2 regions of the Caulobacter sp. UC70_42 genome follow, and region 1 is predicted to be linked to the other one. Evidence: predicted binding sites of a transcription regulator. Region 1 holds the regulator's gene; the other holds the start of a gene.
The links. The regulator HrcA, encoded in region 1, represses chaperone genes, less so after heat shock. The targets are predictions, from matches to a motif close to GTTAGCANTCNNNNNNNNNGANTGCTAAC.
Positions count from the first base shown of each region.

Region 2: the regulator HrcA is predicted to act here: its motif matches at 2,370-2,398, upstream of groES (co-chaperone GroES).

Region 1 is NZ_CP171994.1:1,688,136-1,692,548, forward strand. It holds gene ACHMW8_RS08735 (TIGR02281 family clan AA aspartic protease) at 1-74, opposite strand, end outside; gene ACHMW8_RS08740 (S1C family serine protease) at 71-1,048, opposite strand; gene rph (ribonuclease PH) at 1,175-1,891, opposite strand; gene hrcA (heat-inducible transcriptional repressor HrcA) at 2,016-3,092, shown strand; gene grpE (nucleotide exchange factor GrpE) at 3,105-3,725, shown strand; gene dnaN (DNA polymerase III subunit beta) at 3,882-4,413, shown strand, end outside.
Region 2 is NZ_CP171994.1:738,538-742,950, reverse strand. It holds gene ACHMW8_RS03840 (hypothetical protein) at 1-72, opposite strand, end outside; gene groL (chaperonin GroEL) at 319-1,962, opposite strand; gene groES (co-chaperone GroES) at 2,020-2,310, opposite strand; gene ACHMW8_RS03825 (VOC family protein) at 2,487-2,870, shown strand; gene ACHMW8_RS03820 (DUF4345 family protein) at 2,900-3,325, shown strand; gene ACHMW8_RS03815 (methylated-DNA--[protein]-cysteine S-methyltransferase) at 3,322-3,834, opposite strand; gene ACHMW8_RS03810 (acyl-CoA dehydrogenase family protein) at 3,980-4,413, opposite strand, start outside.

The DNA.
Region 1 (4,413 bases):
TGGCGCGGAACCGCCGGCCGCGCGGATCGCGCCGGCGGCGGCGTCTCGGGCTGGTCCCAGGGGCCCTTGGTCAATTCAGGCGTCGCTTCTTCAGCAGGCTGGCGCGGTCCATCGAGCGGATCTCGACCTCGAAGGCGTCGCCCTCGCGCAGGATTTTCAAGGGCACGCTGACGCCCGCGTCGCCCAGGTTCCAGAGCCTGTCGTAGAACTCGGCGAGATCCGAGACCGGCATGCCGTCGACGGCCAGGATCAGGTCGCCCGGCTTCAGCTCGGCGCGGGCGGCCGGGCCCTTGGGCGAGATGCCGACGATGACGACGTGGTTCTCCATTTCCTGGGCGAAAACGCCAAGCCACGGTCGCGGCGGGTGCGGGCTGCGGCCGCGCGCCAGCTCGTCCAGGATCGGCGGCAACAGCTCGGCGGGCACGAACATGTTGATCGGCCGGGCCTGTCCTTCGTTGTCGCGACCTTCCAGGGTCAGGGAGCCGAGGCCGACGAGGTCGCCCTTGGGGCCGATCAGGGCCGCGCCGCTCCAGTGCGGATGGGCCGGGCCGGTGATGATGGCGTCGTCCAGCAGATATTCCCAGTAGCCGGCGAACGGCATGCGGGCCAGGACCTTGCCGGCCACGGCGTGGGCGCGGCCGCCCGCGCCGGCGGCGATGATCGGCGCGCCGACGTTCAGGTCCTTGGCGCTGCCGATGGTCATGACCGGCAGGTCCAGCGGCTCCAGCGCCTGGACCAGGCCCAGGCCCGAGCGGACATCCAGGCCCAGTACGTGGGCCGGCACGCGGCGGCCGTCGTTGCGCGTGAGCACGACTTCTTCGGCCTCGGTGATCAGATAGGCCATGGTCAGCACGAGGCCGCCGGGGCCGATGACCACGCCGTTGCCGACGCGCTCGGTCCCCAGGATCCCGGCCGTATAGGCGTCGGGCGGCACGGTGGCTTCCAGCGCCACCATGGAGGACAGCGCCTGGTCCAGGTCGAAGCGATAGGCCTCCGCCGACGGGCGCAGGCGGGCTTCGACTTCATGGCCTTCGAACGGGGTGGTCACGCGAAACTCCTGATCCTTGGGATTGGAATCTGGGACCGACGCCCCGTCCGGGCAAGGGCGACGGCGACTGGAAGCAAGACAAGCCGCCCCTTCCATTTCGGAAGCCTATCCGAAATGGGGACGTCCTTATGCCCCGATCGCCGCCCGTTGCATGGCGAACAGCTCGTTGACGCCCTTCTCGGCCAGATCGAACAGGCTCTGGAACTCGGACTTGGTGAAGCCGCGCTTTTCGCCGGTGGCCTGGATCTCGACGATGTCGCCCACGTCGGTCAGGACGAAGTTGCTGTCGGCCTCGGCGCTGCTGTCTTCTTCGTAGTCGAGGTCGAGGACGGGCGTGTCCTTGAAGACGCCGCACGAGACGGCCGCCACCTGTCCCAGGATAGGGTCGGCCTTCACCACGCCTTCTTCCAGCAGGTAGTTGACGGCCAGGCGCAGGGCGACCCAGGCGCCGGTGATCGCCGCGGTGCGGGTGCCGCCGTCGGCCTGGATGACGTCGCAGTCCAGGCTGATCTGGCGCTCGCCCAAGGCCTTGAGGTCGACGACGGCGCGCAGGGAACGGCCGATCAGGCGCTGGATTTCCTGGGTGCGGCCGGTCTGCTTGCCGACGGCGGCCTCGCGGCGGCCGCGGGTGTGGGTCGCGCGCGGCAGCATGCCGTACTCGGCCGTGACCCAGCCGGCGCCCTTGTTGCGCATCCAGCCGGGAACGTTCTCCTCGACCGTCGCGGTGACCAGCACCTTGGTGTGGCCGAAGCTGATCAGGCAGGAGCCCTCGGCGTAGCGGTTGACGCCGGTTTCCAGCGTGACGGCGCGCAGCTGGTCGGGGGCGCGTTCGGACGGACGCATGAGGAAACTCCTGATCTCAGGGATATTTGAATGTGTGTGAGGGGCCGCTTATCCTATTGATAGCCGTAGTTGAAAGAGGCCGACCGCTTTTGTCCGCTGACCGGGTCACAAACGACACGCTGGCATGACCCACCTGTTTCCAGGACCGATCGTCCGCGCCCCGGGTCTGGGCGAGCTGGATTCCCGCGCCCGCGACATCTTCCGTCGGGTCGTGGAGTCGTACCTGGAGACTGGCGAGCCGGTCGGGTCGCGCACCATTTCCAAGGGCGGCCTGGCCCTGTCGCCCGCCTCGATCCGCAACACCATGCAGGACCTGGCGCAGCTGGGCCTGCTGGACGCCCCTCACACCAGCGCCGGCCGTATGCCGACCCATGCGGGCCTGAGGATGTTCGTCGACGGCTTTCTGGAGGTCGGCGACATCGGCGAAGAGGAAAAACGCGCCATCGAGGCGCGGCTCGCCGTGAAGGGGCGCTCGTTCGAGGAGGCCCTGTCGGAAGCCTCGTCGGTACTCTCGGGGCTGGCCGGCGGGGCGGGCATCGTCGTCACGCCCGTCCGCGAGGGCGGGGTCAAGCACGTGGAGTTCGTGCCGCTGGGCGGCGGCCAGGTGCTGGCGGTCATGGTGTTCGAGGACGGTCAGGTCGAGAACCGGCTGATGCGTCAGGCCCCAGGCGTCACCCCCTCGGCGCTGCAGGAGGCCGGCAACTTCCTCAACGCCCGCCTGCGCGGCCGCACCCTGTCCGAGGCGCGGACCGAGATGGGCGGCGAGCTGGACATCGCCCGCCGCCAGCTGGACGAGACCGCCGCCCGCCTCGTCGAGGACGGCCTGGCAGCCTGGAGCGGCGGCGAGGGCGACGCCCGCTCGCTGATCGTGCGCGGACAGGCCAACTTGCTGGCCGACGCCCGGGCCCGCGAGGACATCGACCGCGTGCGCCAGCTGTTCGACGACCTGGAGCAGAAAGGCCAGCTGATCGGCCTGCTGGACGACGTCCGTGACGCCGAGGGCGTGCGCATCTATATCGGGGCCGAAACGCGGCTCTTTTCGCTTTCGGGTTCCTCGGTGATCGCGGCGCCCTATATGACGGGCCGGCAGAAGGTGCTGGGCGCGATCGGCGTGATCGGGCCCGCCCGCTTGAACTACGCTCGCGTCATCCCGTTGGTGGACTATACCGCCCGGGTGCTCGGGCGGATGATGGATGGATAAGGACTGTACGAGATGACCGACGAGCAAACGCCGGCTGAAGACGTCGCCTTCGAAGCTGACGACGCGTCGCAGGAGATCGAGGCGCTGAAGCTGGAAGTGGCCGCTCTGAAGGAGCAGGCCCTGCGCTACGCCGCCGAGGCCGAGAACACCAAGCGCCGCGCCGAGCGCGAGATGAACGACGCCCGCGCCTATGCGATCCAGAAGTTCGGCCGCGACCTGCTGGGCGTCGCCGACAATCTGTCGCGCGCCACGGCCCACAGCCCCAAGGACTCGACCGACGCGGCGGTGAAGAACTTCATCATCGGCGTCGAGATGACCGAGAAGGAGCTGCAAGGCGCCTTCGAACGCAATGGCCTGAAGAAGATCGACCCGGCCAAGGGTGAGAAGTTCGACCCGCACCTGCACCAGGCGGTGATGGAGCAGCCGGCGACCGACGTCGCCGCCGGCGGCGTGATCACCGTGCTGCAGGCCGGTTACGAACTGATGGGGCGCCTGGTGCGTCCGGCCATGGTCGCCGTGGCGGCCAAGGGTTCGACGGGACCTTCGACGGGCGAGTCGGCGGCGGCCGCCAATCCCTATGCCAGCGCCACGGACGGCGATAACTCGGGCGGTTCGTTCGATCAGAAGGCCTGACGGGGCGGAAAGCTTCGTTTTTCGGACTCCGGGGCGCGCGAATGACGGGCGCGCCCCCTTTCCCCCCTCCGCGCTTTGCGATAATGTCGGCGGTCCATTCTCAACGGGGGTAGCGGGCGATTCCTTGCATTCCGCCCGCACGATCTGGACCGGACTATGAAGCTTACAATCGAACGGGCGGCGCTCCTGAAGGCGCTGGGTCACGTGCAGAGCGTCGTCGAGCGCCGCAACACCATCCCGATCCTGTCGAATATCCTGCTGTCGGCCGAAGGGGATCGCCTGTCCTTCTCGGCCACCGACCTGGACATGGAGATCATCGACGAGGGCTTCGCCCAGATCGACGTGCCTGGTCAGATCACCGCGCCGGCCCACACCCTCTATGAAATCGTCCGCAAGCTGCCGGACGGCGCCGACGTCTCGCTGAGCTTCAGCGGCGATGATCCGCGCCTGGTGATCCAGGCCGGCCGCTCGCGCTTCAACCTGCCGGTGCTGCCGGCCGGCGACTTCCCGGTGATGAGCAGCGACGGCCTCTCCAGCCGCATCGCGGTCGACACCAACGAGCTGATCCGACTGATCGACAAGACCCGCTTCGCGATCTCGACCGAAGAGACCCGCTACTATCTGAACGGCCTTTACGTCCACACGGTCAACGAGGGCGGCGAGACCAAGCTGCGCGCCGTGGCCACCG
Region 2 (4,413 bases), 950 kb from region 1:
GCCCAATACGATAAGATTGGCGCGAGACGCGCGGCGCCGACGATGAGTGGAATACGAACGCACGAACGACATTTCAGCCTCCATGCCCTGAAACGTGAGCGGAAGGTTAACGTCGATCCTTGGCCTTGGTTCTCGCTCGTCACGGGAGTGTGAGATCGTCGCCATGCGGACAAAGAAAAAGGGCGGAGCCTCGCGGCCCCGCCCTCGATCATTTCAGCGTTTAGCTGACAGGATTTCTCTTAGAAGTCCATGTCGCCGCTCGGGATCGGCTTTCCGATCCCGATCTCCTTGGAAGATGGGCGACTTTATGGACTTCTCTTAGAAGTCCATGTCGCCCATGCCGCCCGGCATGCCGCCGCCGGCCGGAGCGCCGCCGCCCTTCTTGGGGGCTTCGACGATCGCGGCTTCCGTGGTGATCAGCAGGCCTGCCACCGAAGCGGCGTTCTGCAGAGCCGTGCGGACGACCTTGGCCGGGTCGATGACGCCGTCGGCGACCAGGTCGACATACTGCTCGGTCTGGGCGTTGAAGCCGAACGAGGCGCTGTCGCTTTCCAGGATCTTGCCGACCACGATCGAACCTTCGACGCCGGCGTTCTCGGCGATCTGGCGGATCGGCGATTGCAGGGCGCGACGGACGATGGCGATGCCGGCCGTCTGGTCGTCGTTGTCGCCGGTCACGCCGGCCAGGGCCTTGGAGGCCTTCAGCAGAGCCGTGCCGCCGCCCGGGACGATGCCTTCGTCAGCGGCCGCGCGGGTCGCGTTCAGGGCGTCGTCAACGCGGTCCTTCTTTTCCTTCACTTCGACTTCGGTCGAGCCGCCGACGCGGATGACCGCGACGCCGCCGGCCAGCTTGGCCAGACGCTCTTGCAGCTTTTCCTTGTCGTAGTCCGACGTGGTGTCTTCGATCTGGCGCTTGATCTGAGCGATGCGGGCCTCGATGTCGGCCTTCTCGCCAACGCCGTCCACGATCGTAGTGTCGTCCTTGGTGATCGAGACCTTCTTGGCCTTGCCGAGCATGTCGAGCGACACGTTCTCGAGCTTGATGCCCAGGTCTTCCGACACGACTTGAGCGCCGGTCAGGATGGCGATGTCTTCCAGCATGGCCTTGCGGCGGTCGCCGAAGCCCGGAGCCTTGACGGCGGCGACGCGCAGGCCGCCACGCAGCTTGTTGACGACCAGCGTGGCCAGGGCCTCGCCTTCGACGTCCTCGGCGATGATGACCAGCGGACGGCCCGACTGGACGACGGCTTCCAGCACCGGCAGCAGCGGCTGCAGCGACGACAGCTTCTTTTCGAACAGGAGGATCAGCGGCTCTTCCAGCTGAACTTCCATCTTGTCGGCGTTGGTGATGAAGTACGGCGACAGGTAGCCGCGGTCGAACTGCATGCCTTCGACGACGTCGAGTTCGGTCTCGGCGGTCTTGGCTTCTTCAACCGTGATGACGCCTTCGTTGCCGACCTTGTCCATCGCCTTGGCGATCATCTCGCCGACTTCCTTGTCGCCGTTGGCCGAGATGGTGCCGACCTGAGCGATTTCAGCGTTGGTCGTGACCTTCTTCGACGAGGCCTTGATGTCCTCGACGGCGATCAGGACGGCCTTGTCGATGCCGCGCTTCAGGTCCATCGGATTCATGCCGGCGGCGACCGACTTGAGGCCTTCCTGGACGATGGCTTGGGCCAGCACCGTGGCGGTGGTGGTGCCGTCGCCGGCCTTGTCGTTGGTCTTGCTGGCGACTTCGCGGATCATCTGCGCGCCGAGGTTCTCGAACTTGTCAGCCAGTTCGATTTCCTTGGCGACCGAGACGCCGTCCTTGGTGGTGCGCGGAGCGCCGAACGACTTTTCGATGACGACGTTGCGGCCCTTGGGGCCCAGGGTCACCTTCACCGCATTGGCGAGGATATTGACGCCGCGCAGCATCTTGTCGCGCGCGTCGGAGGAGAAATAGACGTCTTTAGCGGCCATCTGAGAGCCCTTCTAAAAGAGAAACTTGAGTTCGGAAGCGATGGGAACGGGGAGGCCTTAGGCCTCGACCACGCCCAGGACGTCGCTTTCCTTCATGATCAGGAGGTCCTGACCGTCGACCTTCACTTCGGTGCCCGACCACTTGCCGAACAGGATGCGGTCGCCGGCCTTGACGTCCAGGGCGACGACTTCGCCCTTGTCGTTACGCGCGCCGGGGCCGACGGCGACGACTTCGCCTTCCTGCGGCTTTTCCTTGGCGGTGTCGGGGATGATGATCCCGCCCTTGGTCTTGGTTTCTTCTTCGACGCGCTTCACGAGGACGCGGTCGCCCAGGGGACGAAATTTCATGGGTGTTCTCCGTCGGAACGGTTTCAAGTAAGGCTGCGTCGGACCGAGGGAGCTGCTTTGTTAGCAGTCGCTCCCACCGAGTGCCAACGTCGGACGTGAGTTAGGCAGGAGGCTCGGGGGAGTCAAGGACGACGCCCGCGAACTTTTTGCGGCGCCGGTTAATGCGGGAGGGTTCGATGTTCGATCATGTGGGGTTCGGGGTCGCCGATTTCCAGCGCTCGGCGGTCTTCTACGACGCCGCGCTAAACCCGCTGGGGATTCGCCGACTCTATGTCGTGCCTAAGGAATTCACCGGCGGGGTGGACGCCGCCGGCTATGGCGTCACACGGCCGATGTTCTGGATTTCCGAGCAAGACGCGACCCAGGGCAAGCTCCACGTGGCCTTCGCGGCCGAGACGCGCGCCCAGGTCGACGCCTTCTACGAAGCCGCGTTGAAATCCGGCGGAAAAGACAATGGTCCGCCCGGACTTCGCCCACATTACGATAAGGACTATTACGGCGCGTTCGTTCTGGACCCGGACGGCTTCAACGTCGAGGCCGTCTGCCGCGCGCCGGAATAGCGTCGAGAATAGCAGGAGCACCAAGGCCTATGTCGAGCTACGTCCTGTCGCTGTTCCTGGCGGTCCTGGCCTGCGTCATCGGCGGGACTCTGGGCGGCATGATCCTGGCGCGACCGCAGACCATGCTGGGCCTGGCGGGGCTCGCCGATGACGACACCCCCAAGCCGCCGCTGTTCGCGGAAGGGCGAGCCCTGGGCGGGGTGCTGATCGCCTCGCACGGCGTGGCGGCGCTTTATCTGGGCTATCAGCCCCGCATTGGGGCCGCCATGGCCATGGCGCTGGCCGTTGCCTGGCTGGGCGCGGCGGCAGGCCGGGCGGTCTCGGCGGCGCTGGACGGCGAAGCGGGGCGCTACAACAGCGGCGCGATGGTGTTCAACGCCCTGATCGGCGTCACGCTCAGCCTGCCGTTCTTCAATATCGGCCGCGTGGTGCTGGACGGCGCGAGGCTGGCCTAAAGCGCCTTCTCGTGCGCGAGCAGCCAGCGCTTGCGTTCGACGCCGCCGCCGTAGCCCGTCAAGGCGCCGTCCATGCCGATCACCCTGTGGCAGGGCGCGACGATGCTCAACGGATTGGAGCCATTGGCGTGGCCGGCGGCGCGGATCGCCAGCGGACGCCCGGCGCGACGGGCAAGCTCCGAATAGGTGATGGTCGCGCCGGCCGGGATCTGGGTCAGCGCCGTCCACACCGCGTGCTGGAAGGTCGTGCCGTTGGTCGCCCAGGCGATACTGTTCAGGGCGTGGAACTCACCGGCGAAATAGGCGGCCATGGCGTCGCGGATCCGGGCGGGCGCGGCGCCGACGTTCGGCCGCAGCGGGCTGTAGTGGGTTTTCAGCAGACGGTGGAGGCGGTGCTCGTGGTCGTGGAAGTCCAGCGCGCGCAGGGTTTCGGTCTCGTCGGTGACGATCAGCAGCTCGCCGATCGGCGAGGGCGCGCGGTCGAGGAAGAGACGAGCGGGGCGACTCATGAGGCGATCATCGCCGGGCAGGGCGAGGGTGTCCGCCCGGATCTTGTGGCGGCCGCCTCACTTGCCCCCTCCGCGCTTCGCGCTCCTCCCCCGGAGGGGGAAGAAGGTCGCGAAGCGGTCAGGTGGGGGCAAGCAAGGCGCTAGATCAACGGATCCCCGGCACGTGCAGCGCGGCTTCCTTCTCGGCCTTCTGCTTGTAAACGAGGTCGCCGTACTTGCCGTATTCCATGCGGGCGATGGTGCGCTGGTGCACCTCGTCCGGGCCGTCCGCCAGGCGCAGGGTGCGGATGCCGGCATAGGCCTTGGCCAAGCCGAAGTCGGTGGTCACGCCGGCGCCGCCATGGGCCTGGATAGCGTCGTCGATGATCTTCAGGGCCAGGCGCGGGGCGGCGACCTTGATCATGGCGATCTCCAGGCGGGCCGACTTGTTGCCGGCCTTGTCCATCATGTCGGCGGCCTTCAGGCACAGCAGGCGGCACATCTCGATGTCGATGCGGGCGTCGGCGACGCGCTCTTCCCACACCGAGTGGTCCGAGACGTACTTGCCGAAGGCCTTCCGGCTCATCAGGCGCTTGCACA